Regions from separate parts of the Rothia sp. HMSC036D11 genome, predicted to be linked through region 2. Evidence: riboswitches for the same ligand, from Rfam matches in the RefSeq annotation. Region 2 holds a riboswitch; the other holds the start of a gene.
The links. Region 2 has a riboswitch for thiamine pyrophosphate ahead of HMPREF2958_RS00685 (ECF transporter S component). Riboswitches for the same ligand answer to the same signal wherever they lie in the genome.
Positions count from the first base shown of each region.

Region 1: linked by a shared signal. The riboswitch ahead of HMPREF2958_RS09410 (bifunctional hydroxymethylpyrimidine kinase/phosphomethylpyrimidine kinase) and the one ahead of HMPREF2958_RS00685 (ECF transporter S component) in region 2 are both predicted to bind thiamine pyrophosphate.

Region 1 is NZ_KV815315.1:289,488-304,817, forward strand. It holds gene HMPREF2958_RS09400 (NAD(P)H-dependent oxidoreductase) at 1-159, shown strand, start outside; gene HMPREF2958_RS09405 (NAD(P)H-dependent oxidoreductase) at 407-961, shown strand; gene HMPREF2958_RS09410 (bifunctional hydroxymethylpyrimidine kinase/phosphomethylpyrimidine kinase) at 1,068-2,711, opposite strand; TPP riboswitch at 2,812-2,936, opposite strand; gene HMPREF2958_RS09415 (DUF6318 family protein) at 3,135-3,899, shown strand; gene HMPREF2958_RS09420 (hypothetical protein) at 3,952-5,034, shown strand; gene HMPREF2958_RS09425 (ABC transporter ATP-binding protein) at 5,147-6,880, opposite strand; gene HMPREF2958_RS09430 (ABC transporter transmembrane domain-containing protein) at 6,873-8,699, opposite strand; gene HMPREF2958_RS09435 (hypothetical protein) at 8,936-9,586, opposite strand; gene HMPREF2958_RS09440 (DEAD/DEAH box helicase) at 9,886-12,492, shown strand; gene HMPREF2958_RS09450 (hypothetical protein) at 13,178-14,542, shown strand; gene HMPREF2958_RS09455 (hypothetical protein) at 15,238-15,330, shown strand, end outside.
Region 2 is NZ_KV815272.1:156,135-171,464, reverse strand. It holds gene dcd (dCTP deaminase) at 1-437, shown strand, start outside; gene HMPREF2958_RS00700 (hypothetical protein) at 471-1,700, shown strand; gene HMPREF2958_RS00695 (MFS transporter) at 1,785-3,179, opposite strand; gene HMPREF2958_RS00690 (DUF4235 domain-containing protein) at 3,405-3,638, opposite strand; TPP riboswitch at 3,938-4,040, shown strand; gene HMPREF2958_RS00685 (ECF transporter S component) at 4,097-4,696, shown strand; gene HMPREF2958_RS00680 (ABC transporter ATP-binding protein) at 4,786-6,444, shown strand; gene HMPREF2958_RS00675 (energy-coupling factor transporter transmembrane component T family protein) at 6,448-7,248, shown strand; gene HMPREF2958_RS00670 (aminotransferase class IV) at 7,342-8,241, opposite strand; gene HMPREF2958_RS00665 (regucalcin) at 8,259-8,684, opposite strand; gene HMPREF2958_RS00660 (multidrug effflux MFS transporter) at 8,845-10,116, opposite strand; gene HMPREF2958_RS00655 (nucleoside/nucleotide kinase family protein) at 10,366-11,013, opposite strand; gene HMPREF2958_RS00650 (low molecular weight protein-tyrosine-phosphatase) at 11,017-11,496, opposite strand; gene HMPREF2958_RS00645 (DUF2247 family protein) at 11,664-12,191, opposite strand; gene HMPREF2958_RS00640 (type III restriction-modification system endonuclease) at 12,287-15,313, opposite strand; gene HMPREF2958_RS00635 (site-specific DNA-methyltransferase) at 15,319-15,330, opposite strand, start outside.

The DNA.
Region 1 (15,330 bases), on a different contig from region 2:
GACTTTGGGAATACTGCCGCTTTCACGGGTATGGAGTTAGAAGAACCTATTTTCAGCTACGGCACATCAAGCGATCCGGGGAATGCCGCAGCGGTACGGACTATTGGTGAGAATCATGGCACCAAGCTCATCGCCAGGTTAGAATCCTTGCGGGCTTAGTATATTGGGGTTGCTATTTTCTTTTTCGGCGCCATCGCATTAGGTATTTGTCATGCATTTTATGGGTAATGTTGTGCATCGTACACCTTCTGGAAAACTAAAAGCTTGTTAGCAGTATGTATTAGATTCGGCATAATGTTCACAGGCAGACATAGGGAATAGCGTGCTAATATACGAAGGTGGCAAACTTGAGCTTATACTTGAATCAGCACTCACAAGCTCATGATTCTGATGTTTAATAGATTGGATGACTATGTCTAATATCCTGATTATTTCGGGGCACCCTGACCTTACGACTTCTAACGCTAACAAGGCTATTCTTGATGCCGTGCGGGCACGGTTCGGCGATAACGTCAAGATTCGTGAGCTCGACAAGCTGCGTGTAAACGGTAAGTTTGACGTACCTGCTGAGCAGAAGGCACTTGTGGAAGCAGACGTCATCGTTCTGCAGTTCCCGGTGATGTGGTATTCAATTTCTTCTCTGCTGAAGCAGTGGATTGACGACGTTTTCGAGTACGGCTTCGCGTATGGAGAAAACGGCACCGCTTTGCAGGGTAAGAAGCTTCTGATCTCTGCAACCGCTGGCGCCATTGAAGATGTCTACCGCACTATGCTGCCACGCGACGTATCCGCCACGTTGACCGAGTTTGAGAACACCGCAGCGTTCACCGGTATGCCTCTTGAGGAGCCACTGTACAGCTACGGCACCACTGGCGACCCCGATAACCCCGCTGTTGCTCGCGCCATCGGTGAGGATCACGGCAAGCGCCTGATTGAGCGTCTGGAGGCTCTGGGGGCATAGTCCCTTCTACCTACCTGCTAAAAAGGCTCTTTATCCAAATCAAGCCGCTTGATTTGGATAAAGAGCCTTTTTACGTTGTCGTATGCGGGCTGGCCAGTGGGATGTTTTACCGCAACGCTCTATGAGCCTGGTCGAAGAAGTCACGTTCATATAGGCATGCACTCATATATGCCTGCGCGGCGGCAACACGCTGACTGGGGGAAGCCTGCTCAAATGCCTCCTCAACAACCGCCACGCAGCGGCGCACATCCGCAGCAAAATCTTCGCCGCCATACACCGAAATCCAAGCATTATACGGATGTTCCTCGTGGGTTTTCTCCAAGAGCCGGTAACCGATCTCAAGGTACAGCCAGTAGCATGGAAGCGCCGCAGCTGCGCCCACAACATAATCCTCGCCAGCAGCAGTAGCACGTAAAAAGTTCGTGTACCCCATTGTCACTGCTGAAGGTGCGCCACGCCGAATACCACCCTGCTCCACAGGAATAGGGGAATGCGCCGCCAACCATTCATGGTGCAAAAGCGATTCCTCAACAATTGCCGTCTGGGCACCCGCAGCCCAATGCACCTGACCTTGTGATGAGGTGGCACGTGCCGAAAGAGTAGCTAAGGCACGAGAATACTGGGCAAGGTACTGCGCATCTTGGTCTAAATAGAAGCCGAATAAATCCTCGTCAAGCGTACCGTCGCCCAGCCCACGAATAAAGGGCAAATCGAGAATGTCACGCCAAATATCACCGGTAGCTTGCCACAGGGCGGCAGTCCACGGACCCGCCGGGACTACCTTCGACTCTGGGGATTTCCGCTGCGCAGGTTTCACCAAATTCTTGGGGCTCTCGCCCGTAAGATTTTTATCAGCGTATAAGTGCTCCCACGGCTTCGTATCGGCTGCATGCTCCAAACGGCGAGCACGTGCCTGATGATCAACCGGTCCGTGACCCTGCCCGCTGCCCACGTGCAGTTCCTCACCAGCGATAATAGCTTCGTTGAGCCACCGGGTGCTCCATGCCAGCGCGTTCGTGAGTACTCGTACACTCAGCTCATTATTGCCATTCACAAGAGCAAGTCCAAGGCGCGTAGCAAGACTGGATGAGAGCGAGCACCCGGTACCGTGGGTATTCTTCGTTTGGACGCGAGTGACAGCTACATGTGTATGAGTTCCATCAGGGAAAACAGCCGAATTTCCGGCGTCCTCCCCCGTCAGGTGACCGCCCTTAACAATCACGATCGTGCCAGTGCTCCTCGCAAGCTGAGCCGCCTGGTTGTGCGCCTCCTTCAAAGTCTGGGCAGGGTTGCTCTCACAGAGCACCGCGAGTTCGGCGATATTCGGAGTGATAACATCTGCCTGCGCCACCAATTCGCGCAGTGCCTGCTCGGCGTCTTGACTAATCAGGCGATCGCCGCTGGAGGCAACCATCACCGGATCAAGTACCACCACTGGTACCGGATGTTCTGCAAGCCAGGTTTTGACGGTAGTGATAGTTTCAACATCGCCGAGCATACCAATTTTAACGGCATCCACAGTCACATCGTCGAAAACTGCCGCAAGCTGTTCTTGTAAAAACTCAGTAGGTGGAGCAAAAATGCTGCGAACCCCTTGTGTATTCTGTGCGACAAGCGCGGTTGTGGCGCACATACCGTAACCACCGCTTGCGGCAATAGACTTGAGATCAGCTTGGATTCCAGCACCGCCTGTAGGATCGGTTCCGGCAATGGAAAGCACACGAGGCGTAGATGTGTTTAATAGCGTCATAGCTATAAGTCTCCTTGGGATGGGCGTGGTATCGCTGCAAACGCACCACGCTATCTAGATAATGATGAATCGGGTGTTTCAGAAAGAAGGTTAAGGCTGCTCTGCCACAGTTCGATATCCCTTCGCTAGTTCTAACTAGAGCAGGTTCAATGGGTATATCTCAGCTCCAGACAACAGCGCCGTGCTGTGTATCCATTACAAAATGGAGCACCCCATATCGCGTTTTCACTGTAGCATATACCGTTGGGCTCAATAGGTTCACGGACTTTATGTGTCATTGCCGTGCACATATCTCTAAGTTTTGGTAATTTTCAAACTCTTATAAAGTAATATTTCTTATTCTTGACATGTAACAGTACTGTTGAAAAGGGTCGCACTCCCCTGCGGCCTGCTGTATATTCACCCAACCACGAAAGTTCACTGATGAGCATTCCTGCCCTTAGGCACAACAGTGCACCTCAAAGAATCCTCAACCGTCGTGCCTTGATAGCCTTCGCATCGGGGATCTGCGTTACTGAGTTCCTGACCGCTTGCGGAGAGCAAACACATGATACGGCACCTGCTCGTGCCGAAACATCCAACACCACAGACGGTAGCTCCAGCCCACATGGTACCGAATCTGCCTCACCTGAGGCCCAGGCGCATCCGACCTTCACTAAGGGTTATTCTGGTGGCTCTGAAGCGCCCAAAGGTGAGTACCGTCCCGCAGACGAAAAAGGACCCGCGCAGAACGTCCCCAAGCCCAAAAAGCCCGAAGATATTGGGATTGAGACACCGGAGGCGCTTATGCACTTCATCGATTATTGGAATGCTTTAGGAAACTACGCTACCCAAACCGGAGATGTACAGACTTACGCAGATTACACTGCCGCAGGGTACAAAGAAGTTGAAAAATTCTGTAACCATATGCAGCGTCTGTACGATAAGGGAGGCTGGGTCGTAGGAGGCACTCGCAAGATTGTCGCCGATCCCTCAACTTTACGTTCTCCCAGCGATCATGTGTACCTCATTGTTGGCAGAATAATTTCGAATGATTACGTTATCTTAGATAACGAGCAGTACAAAACGTTCTCATTCCCTGCTTCTCAAGAAAACGACAATGTTCTTGAGTTTGGTGTTGTATTCCAGACAAGTAATGGCCATTGGTCATTTGCTGGTACAGAGAAACTTGATGTCAATGTCAAATAAGAAATACATCTTCTGTGTCACAACGTTGCTCTTTCTCTGTCCAACACTATCTATGTCTGCCTTCGCTACTGATTATTCTGGCGATGCTAAAGGAGGAAAAATAACAGTCATTGGGCGGTCTTCTTCATCCAATAAACCTGACCAGCAAGGACCTAATGAATATGAGCAATCTGAATTTAACAGATATCAGAGCCAAGAAGCACCCATAGTTACACCTGATACAGGCTCTAACGCTCCCGCAACCGTAAGTAGTGTAGGAAATACCTTCGATGTCTACAATGGCAATGCTTCTAAAGATGCGCCCTGTCTCTACCAAGGGAAACCCGGTAAAGTAGCCCGTGTTCCCCTCCCCATTGACGATTCAGACAACTATAAACAATACGGTGTCGTTCAGTCAGGAAACGGCGGTATAACGTGCGTTCCCAACGATCCTGCAGACCAAAACACACCTGAAAACGAACCTACTGCCGATAACGCCCAAGCTCGCACCCAAAAGATAGAGCACCAGGTTCGTGAGCAGCTTGCCGAACTTACCACCACAAAACCCGCACTACATTTCGACGGGCATGAGCCCCACGTCAATACTGGTATCAACACAAACTTCTATGTGACCGGTGTTAAAACCGCAGCACGTGATACTACTATCCTCGATGAAGAAGTCACGATAGAAGCTGTTCCCGTTGCCTATACCTATGAGTACGGTGCCGGCGATCCTGTGTACACAACACGGGATTCAGGAACCGCGCAAGGCGCTGTCTGGGACAAGAGCAAACGTAACTTTAAACCCACCGATACCAGCTATGCTTTCAAAGAATCCGGCAACTATCATGCTTACGTTACTGTCACCTATCAGGGTCGGTACCGTCTCAAAGGTGGAGACTGGAATATTGTTGGCTCGCTTACGGTTCGCAGTGATCCCACTCTAGTACGCGTGTGGGATACCGAGGTGCATTCTGTAGGTAAAACCTGCCACGAAGACCCTGGTGCTCGAGGATGCCCAGCACATCCGGATGAGCCCGATCGTAATAACCCGAATCCAAAGTTAACGCAGCCTGACCCAGTGACAGGGCAGCATTGGCATCGCGATGACTCGGGAGCAGGCGATACCGAATGGCGGCTCCATAAGAAAAAATAAATCCGAACAAACTCTATAACCTGCCCGAGCGTCGTACACTTTTCTTCTCTATCGTGCCGTTGTGCCCATCTACAAGAAGGACAGAGAGTGTACGGTTCTTGACTATCATCTTCTAGGTCAGAGCGAAAATCTCAGCGGGCGTGCCCTCAGCGGTAATCATGCCTTCCTGAAGCAAAACGGCGCGGTCTGCCAGGGATGCAATACGCGCATCGTGCGAAATAATCAACACAGCACGATTCGCGAGCACGGCCTGTAATGATTCGGTCGCGTCCACAAGCTCAAGCTGGGTGGTCGATTCATCAAGAATCACCGCGTGAGGGTTTGCCGCGACGATGCGCGCTAAAGCAAGCTGCTGAATCTGGTCACGGGTGAGTTCGTGCTCTCCCGTACCGATGCGCGTCTTCAACCCTTGGGGAAGCTCACGCCACCAACGAGCGCTAACAGCATCCAGAGCGTCACCGATCTGTTTCTCGGTGGCTTCTGGTACTACAGCAGTGAAATTATCAATAACGGTACCAAAGAAAATATGTGCTTCTTGGGTACAAACCAGTAGTCGCGGCCTACCATCTTCGTACTTGTCGGTTGGAAATTCCCCATTGCCAACTGGTTTTCCCAGCACACGGATTGTACCGTCAAGCGCGCTCAAGGAACCGCCAATGAGCCTTGCAAGCGTGGTTTTTCCAGAGCCAGAACGCCCAACTAACGCTAAGCACTCCCCAGGCGCAATCTTTAGATTAATATCAGTCAGTACAAGCGCATCTGAAGAATAACCGTACGAAACATGGGAGCACTCGATTACATGTGCGGTATTCCCTAAAGTTTCATGATGTTGTGCTCTACGAATATCTTTGCGCCGAGCACGCTGCGCTTGCGCCAGATTAATAATCCCGAACACGCGCCCCATATTAACCAGCATTATGCGTATATTGCCCACGTGATGCCCCAAAATATCCGCCATAGTTCTCAGGCTGAAAACCATAATGGATGCAGTCGCCAAGGCACCCCAGCTTGCCCACCCTTGCATGACGCAGAAGGACCCCCAGAGCAAGCAGATAACGGTAGGGAACCACGCATTCAGAGCATCAAACGTGTAATAATTTTGGCGTATACGCACCATCTTGAGTGTAGCCCGATAACGCCGATCGTTATCAGCCTCGAATGTTTCGTTGCGGGCATCATGCACCCCAAGTTCACGAATGGTGGATGCGCCCCGAACATTCTCGGTCAGCACGCTATTAAGCTCGCTCGTAATCTCCTGCACGCTCTGATTTTCACGGGCAAGACGCGGCAGAAAATATCCCATCAGCACGCCCAAGCCGATAATCATAGGCAGGAAGATAACGCTCAGAGGTACGCTGAGTGTGGCAAGTGAAACCATAGAAACTACGAAATACAGAATCACAAAAAGAATTTCGAGCAGGTCAAAGCTGACGGCGTTCGATGCTGAAGACAGGTCATCAGTCACTCGCGTGAGCAGGTCGCCACTGCCGGATTCCTCGACGGTTCGCGCATCAAGATCTAGAGTTGCATCAATGGTATCTATACTTGCTTGGCGTGTTACGAGGGCGCCAAGACGGGCGGCGCTGTACATAGCCAAAAGCATCACGATGGCTTGAGCAACAGTAGCGGCAAGAATGATCAATATAGGTTTCCACGGAAATTGCGCATACTTACCAGCCACAACGTCGTCAACAGTTGCACCAATCTGCAGAGGCACTACCGCACCCATGACGCTGCTCAACACATAAACAATAAAAGTGAAGAACGCACGCCCTCTATAACGCACAATGTAGGAACCCATTTTCTGCACAACCACGCGGGGCGGTTCGGTTGGTAACTTAGACATGATTTACCCTCTGGGTTTCGATATTGTTATCTCGCGCAATACGCCGAGATACTTCTGCAGTTGTCGAAATAACGTAAATAGTCTCAAAACTCGCAAGCAGCCCAGGATAGAGCTCTGGCGCGGTAGGTGTGCCCACGCATTCCTCAAGTCTGTCGTAAATATATTTCTGGCTTGGCTCATCCACAGAGTTAAGGGGCTCAGTCAAAATGAGTATTTGGGTGTCCTGGGCGAGCGCACGCGCAAGAGCTAAACGTTGGCGTTGTCCGCCCGAAAGGTTAGCCCCTTCGCTAGTGATCAGCGCTTCAAAATATTTATCTGGATTTCGCCCACCCAAACGGTAAGCAATTTCGCTAGAGTCGGTTATCTGAAGGAGAGCTTCATCTTTCGCTTGCGCAGCTACAGTATCTTCGGGCGGTACGGTGCCCAGACGTAGGTGATTCCGCAAAGTTCCGGCGAAAATCATAGGGTTAGGCTCACTTAGTAGGATTCGCTGTTTATCCGGCAGTTTTTCGGCAGCGAGCGCACGCACATGTTCGACAAGCGATTCTGCATACTCTTGAGCAGTCAGCTGCCAATGCCGAGGATTGATGTATACGATGCGCGCGTTGCGTGCCTTTGCGGGAACCTGCGGGATATCGACAACCGGCATATCGTGTTCTTTCTCATGGCTCACATATACTTCAAGTTCGGTATCTGTTCGCGGTTCTTTGAGCACACCTTGACGTACCCCGGCGTATCCTTCAAGCCGAGCAATTTTAGCCAGCCCCACCTTGGCGTAACGCCATTCGGTGAGAAAGTTTTGTGAAATCCAGACGGGCCCACCCATCATGGCAATAATAGAAGCAACCGTTACTAGGGAAGCAGCTGGAACATCAGGTACCCAGCGTCCGTTCTCAACGTGTCCCGTCAGCGCGAAACCAATACCAAGCAGGGTGACTGTTCCGCTGAGGAATACGCGGATAAGGAACATCCAGCGATGAGTTTTCTCATATTCCATGAGAGCATCGAAAACATCATCTGCTCCCTGGTGATAGCGCTCGCGCATTTGCTGTTCAGCGCCCAGTCCCGTGATGGTGCGTAGTCCCGTTGCTATATCTGAGGCACGCGAAGAATTTTCACCATCTTTCGCGCGGTAGACGCCCACTTTACTTTCCATGAAGGTGGAGTATTTCGCCAGAACCCATATCACTAAGGCTGTTCCGGTAAGAGTCACCGCCGCAGTGAGCGGACTAATGAGCCACAACTGTATAGCGCCTAAAGTTGCGATAATCATAGCGTTGGTGAAGAGAGGGATTGAGAAGAATACTGCGCTGATACGGCGCACGTCTTTGCTCATAACGGTAACCATCTCACCCGCATTGTTCTTATGCGCTGCGCGGTTGAGCAGGGCGTTAATATAGGTGCGCCAGTCGCGGTCTAGCTCGGCACCAAATTTCATGGATGCGCCCCACCCAAAGTATTCGTTGAGCGCGATAAACCCGATGGAGACGACAACGACCCAAAACAGCAGCCAGGCATCAGCCGTGTGTCCTGCGATTTGGTGGTTGATAAAAGTGCCCACGACAACGGGAATGCCGATAGCGCCTATACCCGCAGTAGTTTCGCCAAGCATGGGGATAACCCAACGGTACCAGGGATATGTATAACCGGGGGCACTCACACGTAAAGATACCCGATTTTTCAGGTCATCGTCAGAAATACCTACCTTGGGAGTTTGTGAGGACTGTGTAGGATTTTTCTGCTGGTGCTGTGTCGTCTTTGTACTAGTGGGAGCTTCTTCTGTACTTCTTTGGTGATGCTGCTCATCCACGTTCGCCATATGTGCCTCGCTTATACCCTCTATTTCATTAAATATTGAGGCTAACACATTTACCTTATATATGTGACATGTTGCATTGCAGATTTTATAGTTTTCTGCTGTACCGCTTATTTTCACGAGGGCCTACAGAAAACTAGCTACGATAGTTTTGTAGACAATCTAGATGAAACATACACAACATGGGATGTCACGCAGTAATTTTTGGCGCGAAGACTCAAGACGCTGATTCTATACGTTCATGTGCCGCGGTAGAGTACACTCTCGACTCCACGGTTCGATAGTTCTTGCGCAAGCGCCACAATTTTCTCCGGGGTGACATCGTGAATATCCGATGAGGTTTCAAGAAGTATTCCCTGATACAGGGGTTTTCCTAAGTCGCTGATTAGTTCGCATACTGCTGGTTCGCTGAAATAGGTTTTCCATCCTAGAGATGGTGTATACGCTTCTCTTTTCGGTACAGCACGTAACCAAGTGGTTGTTGTCCATGTGGCTAAGTGCGGTGACCAACAACGAATAATTGTTTCTAGCAGTTGGTGACCGGATTCAAGAGTGGGTTCTCCCTGTGAAGATTCTGGCACTTCGGGGTCTCGCCAAAATTTGATCAGGACAAAGTTTTTAAAATTCTTATTGTCGGTTTGTATTCCCACGCATCCTTGGACAATTATTGGGAGCGGCCCCAGATATTCAAGGTTAAAGTAGTACCCAAATGAGGCGTCTGCATCTGGAGTTTTCGCGCCCTCTAGCTGGCCCAGTAGCAGATCAGTCAGTCCGGGAGTAGAATTTTCAACATTGGCCCCTAACCGCTGAGGAGCTTCGCGCATGATACGCCAGTGTCCGCCCGGGTACAGTGACTCAAGCGAGGTCATAAAATGGTGAAGTTCTGACACACAATCATCAAGAGTATTTTTCCTTGCGGTCGCCCAGTATCCCGCTATTTGTGTGTCCTTTAAGGATATTCTCATGCTATATTGCGTACTCCTTATCAGAAGGGAAACTAACCGCACTTCGCTATACGCAAGTCTAACAGTCAGAGGGGTTTCTGCTAGCGTAAAAATTGACCATAACCTAAGTTTCCTGCGGCGTGTATGTCTTGCGCAACGCAATAGTCAACCAATATTGTGCGCATCGCTGATTTTGACGGATTCTGCTAACTCTCTGCCTCTAGGCTCGGTAAAATTGAAGCACCATGAGCATTCTTGAATACCTTTCCCCCAAACTCGCGGAGAATCCCGGCGGTTACAACCGGCGCGACTATACCGGCAATCCGCTCACCCCGGATGAAATCTATGAGGCGTTCACCGGGTGGATCTCTAGCCGAGGCATGACGCTTTACCCGGCTCAAGATGAAGCTGTCTTGGAAATTGCGGCGGGGCATAACGTGGTGCTGGCTACCCCCACCGGTTCTGGTAAATCTACAGTGGCGGTGGCGGCGCATTTTACCGGTTTGGCGACTGGGCAGCGTTCTTACTACACCGCACCCATCAAAGCGCTTGTTTCCGAGAAGTTCTTTGATCTTATCGAGATTTTTGGTGCCGAAAATGTCGGTATGATTACCGGGGATTCGGCTATTAACGCGGATGCCCCCATTATCTGTTGTACCGCCGAGATCCTGGCGAATATTACTCTGCGCGAGGGTAAGTCTGCGGATGTCTGCCAGGTTATTATGGATGAGTTCCATTTCTACTCCGATCCGCAACGCGGCTGGGCATGGCAGCTGCCGCTTTTGGAGCTTCCGCAGGCGCAATTCTTGCTCATGAGCGCGACCCTGGGCGACACCACGCGCTTCCAGGAAGAGATGACAGCGCTCACCGGCCGCGAAAGTGTGCTGGTTGCCAGTAGCGACCGCCCGATTCCGCTTCATTTCTACTACTCAACCGACCCCATTCAGGAAACGGCCCAGGAGCTTGTGCAGACTAAGCAAGCCCCCGTCTACATTGTTCATTTTTCGCAGAAGGCCGCCCTGGAACAGGCAAACGCGCTGCTGCCGCTAGCTATTGCTTCAAAGGAAGAGAAAGAGCGGATCGCGCAGCTTATTGCGAAGTTCAGGTTTGGTCCGGGTTTCGGCAAGGCGCTGAATAAACTGGTGCGGGCCGGTATTGGTATTCACCATGCGGGAATGCTCCCTAAATATCGTCGCCTCGTGGAGAGGCTTGCGCAGGCCGGGTTGTTAAAGGTGATTTGCGGTACCGATACCTTGGGCGTAGGCATTAACGTGCCTATTCGCACTGTACTTATTACGGCCTTGTCGAAGTTTGATGGGTCGAAGAATCGCCGCCTGCGCGCACGTGAATTTCACCAAATCGCGGGACGGGCCGGTCGAGCTGGTTTTGATACCGCCGGTACCGTAGTGGTGCAGGCGCCCGAACACGATATAGAAAATGCGCGCCTATTGGCCAAAGCACAGGCGAAGTTCGGTGACGATACAAAGAAGATTAATCAGTCACTGTCGTCTAAACGCAAGAAAGCGCCGGAAGGTTTTGTGGGTTGGTCAGAGAAGACCTTCGATCAGCTGGTCGCGGCAGAGCCTGAGCCGCTGACTTCTTCGTTCGATATTACCCACTCAATGCTTTTGAACCTGATGCAGCGCCCTCAGAACCCGGTGGTCGCAGCCTATCGCATTCTTCAGGCGAATCATGAGCCTCCACAGCGTCGCCGGGAGCTTTTGCGTAAAGCCGTCAGTATCTATAAGGAACTACTGACCGGCGGGGTTATTGAGCGCACAGATACCCCGGATGAGCATGGCTCATACCTGCGGCTTACCGAAGATTTACAGGATAACTTTGCTTTAAATCAGCCGCTTTCTGCATTCGCGGTGGCAGCCATTGAACTTTTGGATCCTGATTCTCCCAACTATGCTTTAGATGTTCTTTCGCTGATTGAGGCAACTTTGGAACCGCCTCACCTGGTGCTATATGCACAGGAGCGTAAGGTTAAGAACGAGCTTTCAGCGCAGCTGAAGGCAGACGGCGTGGAGTATAACGAGCGTATGTATGAGCTCGATCAGGTAACCTACCCTCAGCCTCTCACTGAGTTAATCGAGCAGGCATACACTACGTATCAGCAGTCGGCACCCTGGGTGGCACGTTTTGAGCCGCATCCAAAATCTGTGGTGCGTGATATGTACGAGCGCGCTATGGGCTTCAACGACTTTGTGCAGTACTATGCGTTAGAACGTGGTGAGGGCGTGCTGTTACGTTACCTTTCGGATGCGTATAAAGCGCTGCGGCAAACGGTACCCGAGTCGGCCGTCAACGATGATCTTGCGGAGATTATCGAGTGGCTGGGTGAACTAGTGCGCCAAACCGACTCATCGCTGGTGGACGAGTGGGAGAAACTTGCCGCTGGCGAGGACGCTGCATCCTTGGCAACTGACCGTGCCGCCGCCGAGATTAAGGATGATACTCCCCCAGCCGTCACGAAGAATGTACGTGCGTTCCGGGTAATGGTGCGCAATGCTCTCTTCCGCCGTGTTGAGCTTTTCGCCGATGAGCGAGAGAACATACTTGGGGAACTAGATGAGGCCTCAGGATGGGATGCTGACGCTTGGGCGGATGCGATGGATGACTATTTTGATGCCCACGACGATATCTATACGGATGCTGAGGCTCGCTCCCCTAAGCTCGTTCAGATTGACGATGATGTGCGGGAACATCCTGGTGTATGGAAAGTACAGCAGACCTTTGCTGATCCTGAGGACAACTTCGACTGGGGTATTCGGGCGGAGGTAAATCTTGCTGCTTCCGATGATGCTGGTTACCCAGTTCTGAAGATCCTAAGTGTGGGTGAATTCTAAAATATGTGCGATCAGCTGCGTACTTTCAATGCATTGTTTAAACATTTCATAATCCAATACAACGATTCCAGTGCTATAGAGTTCGCATAGCCTTAAACTATCGAGGGTAGGATTGCCCCTCGCGTCTATAAATTTATCCTCTTCCACATCATTTTGCGCCGTCATACATTGCAAATAGTTTGCGTAGTTTGATGTACTTATAGTCCACATACCGCGTTTATCGAACACGCTCATTTTCCAAATATGAAGAATAGTTTCTTTACTTAGAAAAATATGTTACAAATCACAATTTTCCGCCAAAGTGCCTAAATTTTTAGAATATTTAGTATCTTACATCACAAAAACTTCTATAAATCCTAAATTTTTTGTGATCTGAAACAAATTTTATGGAAGTGCACTACCAAAATCTCTCTGCACTTCCGACCACTACAACCTTCAACCACGTAAACTATAAGATACAGTTACGATTCAAAACACACAGATAACAAGAATCTAACCTTAATATCAGCATATATTCTGCCAAGTATATACTTATACCTGACATATATTGTTGATTACATATTAAGGCTTGCCTATGTAATTCTTTGTGTCTGTTGTGCTCAGTAACGCATCCCGGAATTTGCTCTGATAGGCAAACAGGGAAAGACAGTTATCACTACATCTCAGACATTTAGGATTATCATACGTGGCAAGCTCAATTTCTAGACGTCGTGTTATTCAGGGCACCGCATGGGCAACCCCCATTGTTATCGCCAGCTCCGCTGTTCCTGTGTACGCATCCTCCCGCGAAAAATGCGTTCCCGACATTTCTGTCCCGGTTAACCAGAACCTCACTAATGATGGGTCATCTACCCTAGAAGCTTTCACCATTCCTGCTGGTGTTGAAACCGTTACTTTCCGCATTACTGGCGGTGTGGGCGGCTCTTACCGTGGTCTTGCAATGCATGGTTCCGGCGGCCGAGGCGCGCTCATTACTGGGACTCTTGCAGTCAAGGAGAATGACGTTCTCAAGTTTGTTCTTGCTGGGGGCGGCGCCTATAACCGTGATAAGCCAACGGAACCAGGTAAGGGCTGGGCTAATGGCGGTTCACACGGGCCATCCTACAAAACGACCGACGCACGCACCGTCAAATTCTTTGAAGGCCCCAACACTGCCGAGGAATACTACGGTCCTACAGGCGGTGGCGCATCTGCGGTATTCCTCAATGACAAACTCATTGCCGTCGCCGGTGGAGGTGGCGGAGCGGGAACTAGGTTCTACTCCTACACAGTATGGAACGATATGCAGTCCGGTCCCCAACCCAAAGAGTTCCTCCCTCTCATCCTTGAAACAACCGAAGCTGCTCAAGGCGGCAGCGGCGGCGCTGGAAACGGCGCAAATGGCAGCTCATTCTCTGAAATCTACAAGTTCTTCCCCGGTCCTAGCATAAGAGCAAACGGTGGTTTTGCGGGAGAGAATGGTAAGGGTGGTGCTGGCGCAACGACAGGTGGCCTGCGCAACATGGATTCCAATGCTTCCATTGTTTTTGCAACTAACGATGAAAACGATGTATTTTACGAGGATGTAGCTGGCAAATCGGGTGAAGACGCTACCCTTGACAGAAACAGCCTCGGCAATAACGGCGGCACAGGCGGTGGCAGCGTAGTTGGTCGAGCCTTTGTCGATAACCGTCAGTTTACCCACAAATATCTGCACCAGGGCGCGATTGTGCATTCCTCAACCGGTGGCGGGGGTTACGGCGGGGGCGGTTCTGGCTCCGTAACAACCGCAGGTGCTTATGCTTCTGATCAGCGCTGGGTTAAATACGACCGAGGCGGCTGGGCTCCTGTTGGTGCTGCCGCTGTGTCTGGCGGCGCGGGTGCGGGCGGTTCATACCTAACCCATGATGATGCTCTCCTTGAAGGGCAGATCCTACCGGATCTGGTCACCCGTCCGGCTACTGCTTTGAGCCGTATTAACGCCGTGGCAGAACTTTCTTGGTGCCGCCTCCCCAACAACGAGGACCCCAAGAAAGAAAACTCGGATAATAAAGACAACAAAGGTGAGTAAGTAAAGACAACGCCGAATAGCATATGATGATGCTTAAGCGTTACGGTGCTCTCTAGAGATAAGGCTTTGCATGTGTAGAATTTTGACCATGCAAAGCCTTATCTCATATACCTCAAGTAAGTAAAAACTTTACATCAGCACCATTTCGAATCTGACTTCATGCGTGTATCGCAAGCCATAAATTTTATCAAAAATAACTTTACTAATAAATCATTTCTAGATGCTCCCTATATCAAAATCTCTTCTCATGCATTTCATTATGCTCCCTCATTCACTACATGACACATTTTTAATATTTTTACTCGATATCATTCCGTAAGAGGTTGAGAGATTTGTAAATATCACATCAATATTGACGTAAAATAGTGAATTTTATAATATTCTCAACTTTGGAAATACATTTCACAGAGAAAATACTCTATAATCCTTAAATAATCCATGCGCTTCAAATGATCGCACTATATCTATCCTCGAAAGACACCACTACACAAAATAACTTAGGACTTTCTCATCTCCGCAGAGCAGTTTCATATCAGAGTTTTAACAGCTCTGACTGATAAACCTGCAGAGATACCAAGGATAATGACACCTATCGCCTACTAATGACAGTGGTGATAATGCCATCATTCGATAGTGCGTCAAAACTAGCGCTAAGATTTTCATATCACTCACACATCAAACACTGGAAGGATACAATGAAGCATTCCATATCTCGCCGCAACGTTGTTAAAGGTGCTGCGTGGGCTACTCCTATGGTCGTAGCAAGCGCTTCTGTACCAGCTTTTGCA
Region 2 (15,330 bases):
CGCAGGAGCAGGAAGAACTGACTCGTCTGGTGGAAGTTGCCCCCGACGAGCCTTTTATTCTGCATCCTGGCGAGTTCGTGCTCGGTTCCACCTACGAACAGGTGACCCTGCCTGCGGATGTGGCGGCTCGCCTGGAAGGTAAGTCTTCACTCGGGCGTTTGGGGCTTTTGACCCACTCAACCGCAGGGTTCATTGACCCCGGTTTTTCAGGGCACGTGACCCTGGAACTGTCTAATATGGCGACCCTGCCGGTCATGCTGTGGCCCGGGTCTAAGGTCGGTCAGCTGTGTTTCTTCCGGCTCACAAGCGAGACTGAGCATCCGTATGGTTCCGGCGCATACGGAAACCGCTACCAGGGGCAGCGCGGGCCGACCGCATCGCGCAGCTACCTGAACTTTCACCGTACAGAGATCCCCGTTGAGAAATCTGGCGACTAGTCGCCGTCCGCATGATTTTTTCAAGGAGATACCTTGTCGTTCAAGACAATGGCTTTAAGCCCTGCCGGTGCCGATCTGAAGGTTATTTTTGGTCCCGGTGTTCCCGATGCGCTGCGCGAGCAGATCGTACAGACCTGGGGGAGTCTAGCCCCGCGCCTCTTCGATAGTGTGCATGATGCCCTTGAGGCAACCCAGTCTGTGGCGCACGCTATTGTGCTCACGGACGGGAGTGTGAATCTGTTTGACGAGCACCCCGACCTGGTGAACCCGTTCGGGATTCTGCAGATTCTTAATATTCAGAACGAGAAGCAGGCGTTGGAGACTCTGACGTCTAATCTGACGGTTGCTATGATTCAGCAGTTGGCGGGTAAGCGCACCATGCTGCACGCTGCCGCCATTGGCGACCCCGCTACGAAGCGCGCGCTGGTGCTGGTGGGTGCTTCGGGGCGGGGGAAGACGACTGCCGCGCAGTATCTGGGGAAGAAGTTCACCTATCTTACGGACGAAACCACGATCGTGGGCGCCGACCGCGAGATTTACCCCTACCCAAAGCCGCTGTCGCTGGTAGTCTCTGATGACGAGCCGAAGGAACAGCGCAACCCTGTGGATCTGGGTCTGAACGCGGCGGACTGTGAGGATACGAGCTATACAGCCGCTCGCGTCGTCATGGTGGGGCGCACCGATGAGCCCACGAAACCCTATCTTGAGCGTGTGAGCCTGGGGGATGCGCTCATGTCGATTGCCGAGCAGACCTCCGGCGTGGCGCTCAACCCCGAGGGTGTGCTCTCGATTATTCGCCTGTTTGAGCAGTGCGGCGGCGTATGGCGGCTGGTGTATTCCGAGGTTGAAGATATTGAGCCGCTCGTGCGTGAACTTCTCGCCGAGAATGCTGTGCTCCCGAACTCCGAGAGAGTGGACGAGCACGAGACCTTTGAGGTGCACGACCGCTTGCCGAACGTATACCCTAACGGCACGCAGGTTCTTCAGCGCATGTTCGGTACCGTCGGGTACTTGGTGGATGGAGAAAGATTCCTGCTGCATCACGGAGATTCACTGGATGAGCTTTCCGCATTCGCGGCGGAGTGTTGGATTAACGCCGCTCACGAGCTGACGGTGCGGGAGCACTACGAAGTCATGCGTGAGTTGTTTGAGGGGCTGCCCGAGGATGCGCATCGCCAGGTTGTTGAGCAGCTGTCTGAAAGCGGCATACTCACGATGCGCACCGTAGACGACCCGCTGTATACCGAAGAAGACTCGAACTAAAAACCCAATAAATACGCGAGCAGATAGCAATCCGCTATCTGCTCGCGGGGTAAGACTCGTAGGTCAAGGGGGGCGAGTAAAGAACTACCGCTGCGCCGCCTTGGCCGCTTTCTTTTCGGCGCGGCGTGCCTTGCGCAGGTGAAGCGCTTGTGGCGATTCTAACGGCAGGGTCATGAGCAGGCCCGCCAACACCACGATCATAATGCCGACAATACCCCACACCTGGGCGTTGAAAATCGTGACAAACAGCCCGAACAGCATGGGTGCCAAGAAGCTGGTTGCACGCCCGGTCGTCGAATACAGCCCGAAGAGCTCACCTTCCGTACCGGGATCGGCGATGCGCGCCAAGAAGGTACGCGACGAGGACTGCGCGGGCCCCACGAAGAGGGCGAGAATGAGTGCGCAAATCCAGAAGGTCATGGGGTAGGGGAACAAGAGTAGGGGTACGGCGGCGATTAGGATGGCCACCAGTGAGAAAATAATAATCTTTTTGGGCCCCAGATAGTCATCTAGGTACCCGCCCAGCACTGCGCCTACGGCGGCAACACCGTTGGCGGCAACACCAAAAATAATGACATCCGAGGTGCTGAACCCGAAGGACCCAGCCGCCAACACGCCGCCGAAGGTGAAGATACCGGCTAAACCATCGCGGAAGATAGCGCTGGCACACAGGAAATAAAGGGTTTGCGGTGCCGTGGTGCGCAGCCGCATAATGGTGCGCCACAGCTCCTTGTAGGCTGCAAAAAGACCGCCTTGGCGTGCCGGAGAAAGCCTGGCTAAGCCGCGTTCTAAGAACCTGAGTTCGCCTGTGGGAAGGACCTCCGGGAGCACCCGTTCGCGGCGGCGCATCCGAATTAGCAAAGGCGTGCAGAAGATCAGGCACCATAGGGCAGAAAACAGCGCCACTGCGCGAATATTGAAGGCGTTATCGGTGCTCAGGTGCAGCCCGTTAGGCTCAAGTACGAAGCCCCACAACACGATAATTAGGGCCACTAGGCCGCCCACATACCCCGCCGACCAACCGATCCCAGAGATTTTACCGATATTATTCGGGGTTGAAATGCGTGGAAGTATAGCGTTGTAATTCACGACCGCAAATTCGCTGAATACGCTCGCCGCAGATACGAGAATCACGCCCAGCCACAGATGCGCTTCATCGGGAAATACGAAAAAACACAGTCCAGAGAACGCCACCAGAGAAAGCGTATTAACACCTAACCAGAAAATACCTTTGCCGGATTTATCGGCGCGCTGGCCCGAAACCGGAGCGAAAAAGGCAATACAGAACCCGGCAACGGTCAATCCCAGTGACAGTGCCGCCGATGCATCCTCGGTTGAGCCGAAGTAAGAGCTGGTGAGATAGACCGTAAAAATAAAGGTCATCATGATGGTGTCGAAGCTCGACGAGCCGACATCCCACAGCACCCAAGAGGCAACCGAACGACGGCTGGTACTGTGGTCGGGAATGCGTCTAGTCATAACGGATGTGTTCACTTTCGTGTAAGACGCAGCTAGGCGCCCTCAATCTGGTGCTGGTCTTGTAGCTTACCCCGGCGGCACTGCCGTAGGCATCGCCTCCCAGCGTGCCGAGCGCCTTATTCTCTTCTGAACGGGCAGACTATTCAGCACATCGGAAAGGATGCGCACACCGCTGCAGTGTGAAGACTGCTGGGGCGGCGCATCCACCCAAATTACACCGTGAAATTATGAGAAGAAACGGCGCTGTGCGCGGGCAATACCGACGCTTACCAGAGCACCCACCACGGAGGTGATGACGGTCCACACAATAACATTGCGCAGAGTGTCTTCGGACTCGGGACCGATGGTAGGAGGTTCGTTACCGGTCACACGCTTCCATGCTGCGCCAAGACCTTTGCTTGTCAGGGCGGCGGCGGCCATATTGGCACCGGTGATAGCAATCTTTGCTACGGGGTTCATATCTTCTCCTCAAAAATCAGAAGTGACTATCCCTAGCCTATCGGCTTTGCGGCTCAGATGCAGAGAACATGACCTGTTTTAACGCGCGTATACACGAAAAATCGGGGTAAAAACTCTAGAACGTGAGAAAAAGCACAGTATTGCGGGTCTGAAAGGCGTATACCAGCGGCAAATCAAGGAATCATATTACCGACCTGCCACACGTTCTTGTCATAAACCGATTCAAAAACTCAACGAACTCACAGAAAACGACTCATACAGCATAGAATGTAAACGTTTATAAGCTTCGAACTCTCGAAGCAACACGACAGGGGAGCGCCGCAGACGGGCGCTGAGAGTGCAACGCAGACCCTCGAACCTGATCCGGTTAGTACCGGCGTAGGGAGTCGAAATATGTTTTCTCAACACCCCACCCGCAACGGGTGTGGATGTTCCCCTTCCAATCATGGGAGGAAAATATGTCTCAAAAATCTCGCCTCAGCTGGCGGGTCAATGAAATCGTCATCGTCTCTGTGGTCGCCGCCGCCTGCGCGGTAATCTTCTGGATCTGGGATATTGCCGTAGACCCCGCCACTAAAACGCTCTTCGCGGTGGTTCCCGAATACCGACCCATCGTCGCCGGTATGTGGCTGCTCGCCGGTGTGCTCGGCGGGTACCTTATCCGCAAGCCCGGCGCTGCGCTCTACTGCGAAATCGTCGCCGCCGTCATCTCCGTATTCCTCACCGGAGGCGCCTGGAGCCAATCAATCCTCATCGCCGGATTCTTCCAGGGAATTGGCGCTGAAATCGCTTTCGCCGTGTTCGGGTACCGCGTCTGGAACCTCAGCACAGCAGCCTTCGCGGGCGCACTGAGCGGGCTCTTCATGGGCGTCAACGAAATCATCATCTACTACCCAGACATGGAAATCTTCAAAGCCGTCATCTACGTGGTATGCGCGGTCGTCTCAGGAATTGTGCTCGCCGGGGTACTCTCCTGGGGACTCACGAAAGCGCTCGCTAAAACCGGGGTACTCGCCTCGCTAGCCTCCGGCGTGCAGGCACGTACCGCACGCGGATAACGGGCAGGCGGCGTATGTCACAGCCTATCTCAACGCTCAAACCCTCAAACACGGAACATCCTGAACCATCCGCAACCCAGGATGCAACCATGACCGAACCCCACAGTACCGCCCCCGATGCGCCCGCCCGCGGTGCCGCAATCGACCTTCACAACTTCGGTTGGCACCACCCCGGGCGCGAAAAACCCGCGTTCTCGAACGTGAACCTGCGCATCGAACCCGGGCAGAAAGTACTGCTGCTGGGGCCCTCCGGCGCAGGAAAATCAACGCTCCTGCACGCTATCGCCGGGGTGCTGCACGATCACGACGGGCAGAGCCAAAGCGGTAGCGCGCGCATCGACGGCGTAGACCCCGAAGACGCTCGCGGACTCATCGGGCTCATGCAGCAAGACCCAGAATCATCGGTCGTGCTCGCCCGCGTGGGCGATGACGTAGCCTTCGGCCCCGAAAATCTTGCGGTCGCACGCGAAGAAATCTGGGCGCGCGTTGATGATGCGCTCGCCGCCGTCGGGCTCGACTACCTGCCGCATGAGCATCCCACGAATGCGCTTTCGGGTGGGCAGAAACAACGCCTGGGGCTCGCCGGAATCCTGGCGATGCACCCGCGCGCCATTCTGCTTGACGAACCCACCGCGAACCTCGACCCCGAGGGCGTTCAGCAGGTGCGCGATGCCGTGGTGCAGGCGGTCACGGCAACCGGTGCCACCCTGATCGTCGTCGAACACCGGGTGGGCGTGTGGGCGCAGCATATGGACCGCGTTATCGTGCTCGGTGCCGATGGAGGCATCACCCACGACGGCGCGCCCGAAACTGTGCTCGCCCAAGCCCGCGAAACCCTCATCGCCAACGGCGTGTGGGTGCCCGGGTATATTCCCGAACCCGCCGCCGCTGCGGTACCGAGCGGGCGAATACTCCTAAGCGCCGAAAACCTTGCGATTACGCGGGAATTCCCGAGCAAGAAACAGTTACGGGCACGCCGGCGACAGCTCAAAACCATGCCGGAACCCGCATCCGTACCCCTGGATATTCCTACCCTGCGCGGGGGCATTAACCTGAGCATTCGAGAAGGCGAGCACCTGAGCATTCTCGGCCCCAACGGCGCCGGAAAATCAACCCTCGCACTCACTCTCGCCGGGCTTCTCTACGCCCCCAACGGAACCCTGCACGCCCACGAAGCACTGCGCGAGTTCGACCAAAACCCAACGGCAGAAAGCTCCCTCACCCGCGAGAAAACAGCCGCCAGCTGGGATATTCCCTCCTGGACTCCCGCCCAGCTGCTCGGGCGCATCGGCTACGTTTTCCAAGAGCCCGAATACCAATTCGTGCGCGGCAGTGTGCGCGAAGAACTCGAACTCGGGCCGCGCCGCCTCGCCGCCCTGCGCCGCGAAAAAATTGATGAGGATGCGCTCGCCGCCGCCACCGCATCCCTCGCCGAACGCTTGCGTTTAGACGGACTCTTAGATGCCAACCCGTTCACGCTTTCGGGCGGGCAAAAACGCCGGCTGTCGGTTGCATCTGCTTTGGCGACGGCGCCGCGCGTGCTGATTCTTGACGAACCGACCTTTGGGCAGGATGCGAGCACCTGGGGCGAACTGGTGCGCCTGATTCGCGGGCTTCTTGCTGAGGGGGTTGCGGTGATCTCGGTGACCCACGATCTCGAATTTACGGCGGCTTTGGGCGGGCGGAGCATCACGCTCGAAAGTCTGCCGCATGAGCCCGCAGACCGGGGCCTTCAGGAAGGGAAGTAGCGTATGAATACCGATTTTTTCGGGCCGAGTGCCGAGCGCAACAGCTGGTTTGGCGGGCTTAACGCGGGCGTCAAATTAGTGGTTGCGGGCGTGCTGGTTCTTGCGGCAATCCTCATTCAAGACCCGGTAACCGCGGCTATCATCTTTGGGCTGGAGCTGCTGGGGTTTATTGCGGTCGGGTTTCGACCTGTGAACCTGCTGGCGCGCAGCTGGCCTATCCTGATCGCGGTGCTGACCACCGGCTGGAGTGTGGCGATCCTTGTTAATAAAACCGGTGCCGTACTGCTCGATTTTGGGCTGAACACCATCACGGAAGGGTCACTCGCGGCGGCGTTTTCGATGATGATTCGTTCCCTGGCGATGATTCTGCCGACCTTCGCATTTGTGCTCTCAACAGACCCAACCGACCTGGGCGATTCGCTTGCCCAAACTTTCCGCCTGCCCGCCCGTTTTGTACTTGCCGCTTTGGCGGCGTTACGCCTTGTCGGCATCCTATTTGGGGAGTGGAATACGCTGGGGCAGGCGCGGCGTGCACGCGGGCTGGGTGCGGGTCAGGGCCCGCTCGGGCGCATCAAAACCGGTGCAGGGCAGGCCTTCGCGCTCATGGTACAGGCAATTCGCCGTGGTTCGCGCCTTGCGGTCACGATGGAGGCGCGTGGTTTCGGCACCGGCAAACGCTCCTGGGCACGCGTGCCCGCCTATTCCCGGCGTGATGCGTATGTTGCGGTTGCCGCCGCCGTGATCGTGGCGTGCGCCTACGGGGTTTCGTTGGGGCTGGGAACTCTGCGCTTCTTGTGGCAGTAGCCGCATCGAAGTTGCCGCTATATTTTTCAACCCCGAAAATACCGGGTTAAAGGCGCGGCGCAAGTATCAGCCTTGCGCCGCTAACCCTGTACTTTAGCCCTGTGCCAGGTATTCCAAGAACCGGTGCGTGAGCTGCGCATCGTGCGCTAACGCCGTACCGTTCAGGTGTGTGACGGGGGCGAGCAGACGCACCGAGGAGGCGAGCCACACCCCATCTGACTCGAAAAGATCCTGCGGGTACAGCGGACCGTATCCCAGTTCCCAGCCGTCGCGCCGTGCCGCCTCAAAAATAGCGCCCTGCGTGGTACCGGGCAGGATTCCGTGGTTCGGTTCGGGGGTGTACAGCGTCTTTACACCGTTTTCGATACGCGCCATCAGCACCGACGAGGTTGCCCCCTCCAGAATGCGGCGGTTGTCGGTCATAAAAATCGCGTCGTCCGCGCCCCGGCTGTGCACATACCGTAAAACCGCCATATTGACCGCATATGAGAGGGTTTTCGCGCCCGCCAGCAGCCAGGGGTATGCGGTGTTGTCGGCGGGGTCGTGCCCGCGCGGCAGCAGCATGGCCTTCACGCCGTTCTGCCGCTGGTTCACGGTAGTTTCGGGCACAGGGGATGCGATGAGCAGGGTGTATGGTCCGGCGGGCATTCCCACAGAGGCATGCGGCAGCCCGCGCGAGATAATGATTTTGACGATATGCTCCTCGCCGAGTTCCGTGTGGGCGCCGGGCACGGCCTGGTCGAGGAGGTTCGCCAGCGCATCCCGAAGCTGGTGTAGATCAGGTTCGGGCAGGTCGAGCATACGCGCCGAAGATTCGAGTCGGGCGAGGTGCATATCAAGTTTTCGCACCCGCCGATCAACGGCGAGCATGGTCTCAAAAACGCCGTCGCCACGGGTAAATCCTTGGTCTTCCACGCCGATAAGCGGTTGGGTGGGGTCTACGGAAACGCCTTGCGGGTTCTCTGAATTTAGGAGCATTACGGAACTAGTCATGTTTCCAGTGTAGTGGCTCACGTGCCCTCACAGCAGTGCACGCCGAGCGGGCCCAGCTCCCAGGTGGCGTTTTCGGCGATAAAGTATATGTCTGCCTCGGCGATGTCCTCGAAGGTTTCGGGGTTGTCGTTGTACCCTTCGATGTCGAGCCCGATTTTGCCGTCCCGTTCGAGAGTATGAACTCCGCTGCATATGCTGATGAACGGGCCTTGCACCCGGTAGTCCGAAATATTTGTCAGGGTTACGGTGACGTGCCGCCAGACGTCGTCGTTAGCGGCTTTCTCCCAGCCGCCGTCTACATGGTTCCAGTCCACCGCGCAGAATCGCAGACGAACAGCTGTTCCATTTGCATAGGTTACGGTGATCGAATCCAGCCAGCAGTCGTAGAAGTGGTTGAACCGTTCGATGATCTCTGCACTTGTGAGGTTTTCGTCGGGGCTCACGGTCAGCCTCCTTAAAATCTTAGGATTTATCAGAATACCAGCAGCTAGGGCGATTACGAGGAGAAGCGGGTTTCTGCTCGAAAATGATGATATTTCTTCATCTTTTCGGCAAAAACCCGCTTCTTGGGTATCAACGTCTTAACATGCTCGATGCGAAGCGTTAGCGCCCACCTTCGCCACCGTCTGCCGCATAGTCGGCATCCTTACGCGGGGTTGTGAAGAGCACCAGCGCGGTCATCAGTGCGAAGCCCAGAATTGAGAACGCCATCGGCATATAGGAACCCTCACCGCCCAGTGAAACCAAGGGCGCGGCAAGTCCGCCCAGAAGCGCCTGAATCGTGCCCATCACGGCGGATGCGCTGCCCGCCATATGGCGCGCCTCGTTCAGCGCCAGCGCCGAGGAGTTACCAAAAATCAGACCCACCGAGCAGGTGAGGCAGAACAGCAGAATCAGGGTGGGCCACAGTGAAATACCCAGCGCGAATGAGATAGTCAGCAGACTTGAGACCGTCAGAAGAGAAATCACGCCGATATTGACGATCACACGCTGACCGATACGACCAACCAGCGCGGTTGCCAGCGAGCTCATTGCCACAATGCCGAGGGAATTCACCCCGAAGGCGAGAGTAAACTGCCCGGCGTTGAGACCCAGAATATTCTGGAGAACGAAGGTGGATCCCGAAATATACGAGAACATTGCGCCGAAGGCAAAGCACATGGTGAGGGAAAAGCCCATGTAACGGCGGATTTTGAACACTTTCGGAATTTCGGAGTAGACACTCAGTGCGGTGCCTTTGTACCGTTTTTCAGCGGGAAGAGTCTCGCGCAGAAGGAAAATCACGGCGAGCATGAGCAGCGCGGTCACTACGGTGAGCACATGGAAAATATTGCGCCACGTGCCCCACGACAGTACCCACCCGCCGAAGAGCGGCGCCAGCACGGGGGCAAACCCGTTAATCATCATCATGACGCCCATGAGCTTGGCGGTTGCCAGCCCCTTGGTGGTGTCTGCAACGATCGAGCGGGCGAGTACTGCGCCGATAGCACCGCTGAAGCCCATGAGGAAACGCGCCGCAATGAAGACCTCAATGCTGGGCGAGAATCCGCACAGTGCGGTCGCAATAAAGCAGACTACGGCACCGATCAGAAGCGGTTTGCGGCGGCCGGTTTTATCGGAGAGCGGGCCGATCATAAGCTGCCCGAGTGCCATGCCTATCATGAAGGCGCTGAGGGTCATAGATGCGGCGGCATCGGTGGTGTTGAGCTCGCGGGCAACCGTAGGCAGCGAAGCCAGGTACATGTCGATACCCAGCGGAGCGATAGCGGTCAGCGCGGCAAGGGTGACGATAACGGGGGCAGGAATACCGAAGGAAACTTTAACATGATCAGGGTGCTCATAACCCTGCTGAGAAGTAGTCTGTGACGAAGACACGGGTAGAGTGCTTTCTAGGTTTATAAACGCGTAACGGCGCCGAATACACCCGGCTGGAAACGCAACTTTTCTAGTCTAGCGGATGCGCGCATCCGGCGTAAGTGGCGTGTGCGCTAAACTTTTTTGCCGCCGCCGGGCACATAAAAAAGCCTTGTTCGTAAAGCGGGATTTATAACTCTTCATTCACGAACAAGGTTCTTTGTATCAGGGGAGGGTAAGCACGGGCACAGCAAACAGCAGGGCAGAGGGCTACGCCGTGCGGTAGATGAGGTCCGCCTGCGTATACGTGGCGGAATATGTGGCGAAGAGGGCTTCTTCCTGCGCCGCCCAGCGTTCCCAGTGCGGGCGGTACATCTCGCCGTCGCGGTCTATCGCCCGCCTGTACCGCAGTTCGTCGGGTGCCTTCACCACGATGCGAACATCGCAGGTACCGGCGACCGCCCCCACACCCTCACAAATGATGACGGTCTCCTGGGCGGGGTCAATCGTGCGTTCGGGGCCGGGCGCATCCGCGTGCCAGTCCCATTCTCGGTAGCTGGCGGGTTTGCCTTTGCGCAGGTTCCGCGAGATTTTCTGCCACGTTTTCGTGCCTTCTTCCAGCCCGTCCCAGCCGGGGTAGATGGAGTCGAGGTTGAGCACGCGCACACCGATTCCTTCGGCAGATAAGGACTGCTCTAGGAGCTCGGAGAGCCTTGTTTTGCCGCTTCCGCTGCGCCCGTCGATACCGATGAGCATCGGTAATGCGGCGTCGCTGAAAGTGGAGTTATCGAGCGGCATTCCGTAGTCGTCTGTGGGCGGCAGGGTGAGTTCGCGGTATGTTTTCAGGCAGAATTCCAAGATTCCTTCAACGTCGTTGGTTTCGTAGCCGTTGCCGAAACCTGTGCTCCACACACCCATGAGCTAGTTTTCCTGCGAGGTTGCGCTCAGCTCGGCGATCAGCGCCCGCGCCGCGGTGTCTATAAGCTCGGTCGTGTACTCGAAGTCGCGCATCTGCCCGTACCAGGGGTCGTAGATGCCCAGCTCGTCCAGGTTTTTGCCCGCCATCGCGGGGTCGAAGGAGCGCATCATACGGATTTTGGCTTTGTCATCCTCGGTGCGTGCAAGCTGTTTCAGGTGCAGGTAGTGCGGGGTGTCCATCGCCAGAATCAGGTCGTAGCGGTCGAAGTCTTCGGCAACGAATCTGGATGCGCGGTGCCTGCTGGGGTCGATACCACGCGCGGTGAGTATGCGCCCGGCGCGGGTGTCGATGGGGTTGCCGATTTCGTAGTCCGTGATAGCGGAGGACGCGACCTCAACCTCAAGCCCCGCCTGGCGCGCGTGCTCACGAATCAGGTACTCGCTCACGGGGGAGCGGCAAATATTTCCGGTGCAGACAGTCATGATGCGGTACATGGTTTTAAGTGTATGCCAGCGGCACAGGAAAGGCAGCGGTATTAGGGTTGCCTGCTGAAGCGTCGTTTCTATTCAGAAGAGTTTTTTGCATTCAGAAGAGCTTATCGCTTCTGAATGCAAAAAACTCTTCTAGATAGGCAGGCAAGTTTTGGCTGTTACACCTCAAAGCGGGTTTTAGCCTCGTGCAAGTACGCCTCCCACAGAGCATAGAGTCTGTCGATGTTCTCTTGGCGAGTGTATGTTGAAGGGTCATAGTCGGTCGGGGGCATGTATCGCACGAATGGGGTCACGTCCTCGGGGTAGCCAAAATCGGCGTGAAGAATTTCTACCTCGCCCAGCGGGTCGTCAAAGTTCTTGCGGTGCTCATACACATGTTTGAGTAGCAGGTACAGCCAGAGCGCGTGGCGGGGGTCGGGGCTTCCGGGTTCAGGGTCGGTGAGTTCAGGGGAGTCTTCGTGCCGCGCGAGTTCGGCAAGAATCCCATCAATCCGGTAGGTGTGGTCGGGTTTGCACTGGTAGAGCTCGTATTCTAGGTCGCTGGAGTCTTCCTTCAGCCGGTCGGAGGCATACCGCAGAATATCCGCGCGGCTGATGTATCCCTGCGCGAGCCCCCAACGTAGCCCCTGCCAGGTGAGGGCACTCTTCCTGATGCCCTCATAGCCTATGTAATACGTACTCAGCATCTAGTAGTTGCTTCCCATCTTTGTGGCCCCACGAATAACGTAGCATTGGGCGTATTACCCAACCCGAGAGGGTGGGCCATACGCCCAAAAGTGCATTATTGGTCTAAATTATCCTGACTATTCTGTTGGGTTGTCCTAAGTACATTTTCAAGCATCTCCTGAATACCATCACGCTTGAGTTGGGGAGCAAACTTCACCTGAATATCTTCGTTACCCTTGATGGAATCAAAGAACTTTTGAGCAGCTTCAATACGCCGCTTTTCCGTTAGCCGCAGGTCACCCTCAGAGCTGTAGTCTTTAGTTTCGATGACAAAGTTTAGCGAAAGCTTTCCGTCTTTAGTTTTGAGAACATACATGAAGTCAGGGCTACTAGTACCACCAAAATAAATAGGCACCCTGATAGAACGTCGTGGTATCTTCCCGTAGACCACGATCTCATCCATGACAGAGTCACGAATATTCTCCTGCTCCTTAGGCGAATCGTAAATAAAAGCGTCATAGAGGAACTTGTTGGGAACCTCAGCGTTCTGGTCACGGTATATGCCGACGTTACCTTGAACAATATGTTTGAGGGGTTTACCATCCACATCAGTGAGAGCAGTCTTTCCTACAGGGCCATCAATACGAGTATAAGAGAACCTATTGATAAAATTCTCCTGCATCCAGAGATTAAACTGTGCAACAAACTCGCTCAGAGTGCCTTTATTAAAGAAGAGATCAGATAGTTCCTTCTTTGCGTTATATCGTACGAGTGCTGCATGAATTCGACTGATAGGAAGGTACGTTTGTTGATGCACCTGTTTGAGCCACTCGCTGTAGGGCAGGGTATCGTGAATATCAAAAATGTCTTTAGTTGAAGACGTGACAGTGACTTCCCTGTTTCCATCAGTATTGAGCCTGTCTTGGGTAATACGTCCCTGCTGGCGACGATAAATATCTTTACCTAAGATGTCGTCAAGACACTCATCAATTTCTTCTGTTGTGAGATTATCTAATTGTAGGTAGTACTTGGCATTGACAGTCTCCCAAAGCTCTTTCAGGTCATAATAACGATCTTTGCGGATACCTACCTTGGAATTTTCGTTTTCAGTCAGGACTTTATCAGAGTTAACCCTTCCTTTGCTGAATTCTGGGAATATTTTATAGAACTCGATTTCTTTACCTTCGATTATATTGAATTTATAATTTATGAGACCGCTGTCTCGTAGTTTATCCGCTAATTCTTCTTCTGTTATTCCCATATTTTTTGCAATCTCAGGGATACGTTCTACGATAGGTGCTTCTGGTTTATTCGCATCATTATTAATTTCAGAAATTAGCGAATTGGCGAAAGATTTTTCTGTGTAATCGACTAGGTACGTGAGATAGAACTGCTCATCGGAAAGACGGGTGCCATTAACATCGACCGGCAGACGTAGACCGCGACCTACTTCCTGGAGCTTAGAGATCTCGGATCCCGAGGAACGTAGTTTAACGATCTGGAAAACGTTTGGATTATCCCATCCTTCACGCAGAGTCCACTTAGAGAAAATAAAACGCATGGTGTTGGGAGTTCCATCCGAGTTGGTGAATGATAACAAGGATTGTTTATCGCGAAGAATTTTATCTACTTCATTTTTAATATCTTCGTCACGTGAAGAATTATCGTCTGAGAAATATCCGCCATTAGTGGCTTGTAGATTCGTTAGTGAAGCTTGTAAGTACTCTACATATTGCCGCCTTACCGTTGAACCAGAAGATTTTTGTTTGTGACGCTCAATTTCTTGTTTGAGTTTGTCCTTGAGTAACTCTTCAAACCGTAGACGTAGATGTCCTGGTCCATCTTCGCCACGATAGGAGGTAATGGAATCAATAAAGAATAGAGTGAGGGTCTTAACTTTGGTGATTCGTTGAAAATTCTCCCATTCGGCTTCAAAATGATTATCTATCGCGCGCTTCATCATCAACCCCTGGTAGGTGTCTGAGTAAACCCGTGCAGTGATAATATCTCGTGCAGCTAGAATCTGCCCGTTAGACAGAGTAACGCCTGACTTAATGGTAGTATTTTCGGTTTTGCCTATACCTTCTACCGTGATTCCAGAAAAATCTCCGCTGGCTTCTGCGAGAGAATCACCAACGTGCAAGGTTAGGGTTTTCTTGGTATCAATGTTCTCGAAGTTAGCGGTTTTTGGCTTAGATTTGGAAATTTTTGTTAAACGTAAGCGTGTGGATTTTTGATCCGTATCCTCTGGATATTGAATAGCAACGCCCTTAACCAGTTGATTGTTAAAAGCCTCAACAGCCCCAAGGTTAAAAATAAGATTGTTATAATCTATGGTTTTAAATTTTGCTTTAGGATCTTTCTCAGGAAAAGTTGCCCCGAAGCGAAAGATCGCTTGGGGCTGTAGTTCATTTACGATTGTCTGATAAGCTTTATTTTCCCGGCGGAACCGGTGCGGTTCATCAATAATAACAATAGGCCGGGTCTCACGTAGTGCCTCGTAGGGGTTGCTAGACATCCCCAAGACGGTCTGATCGTATATTGCACCCATTGTCACCTTGGATTGCAACATTTTATCGGTCATTAAGAGTGCGGAAATACGTCCTTCTATAAGGCGTGATGCCTGTACAAAGTTAGCGATTGAATTGGGAAACATTTTGCGCCCTTTGGAGCGCTTTTGGGATTCCAATACATCTAGTTGAAGATTGATACGACCTCCGTAAACATCATTAAAATATTGGCGGGCGTAATCTGATGTTATGAAAGATTGCGTACCCTCCCTGATGGGAGTTGAAGGTACCAAGATAATGAATTTGGTGAAACCATAGAGCCGGTTTAATTCGTACATAAACTGGGTATAGACCAGGGTTTTACCGGTACCTGTTTCCATTTTGATATCAATACCCAATATGTGAGTGTCGTCAGTGGCCCTTTGCCTCCAGGAAGAGGGGATTGCCTCTATGCCATCAACGGCACCATTTTGTAATTCACGAATGTTATGAATTATTTGCGGGTCGGAGACGTCGAAAGCAGGGTTTGCTTCTAAGATGGATCCGACCTCCATCCCCACGTCATGAAAGACGTGTGTTAATGCCGTGAGCGCATGTTGCTGGTGGTCGAGAGTTTGAAGTCTGATCTGCATAATTTTTAGAACCTCTC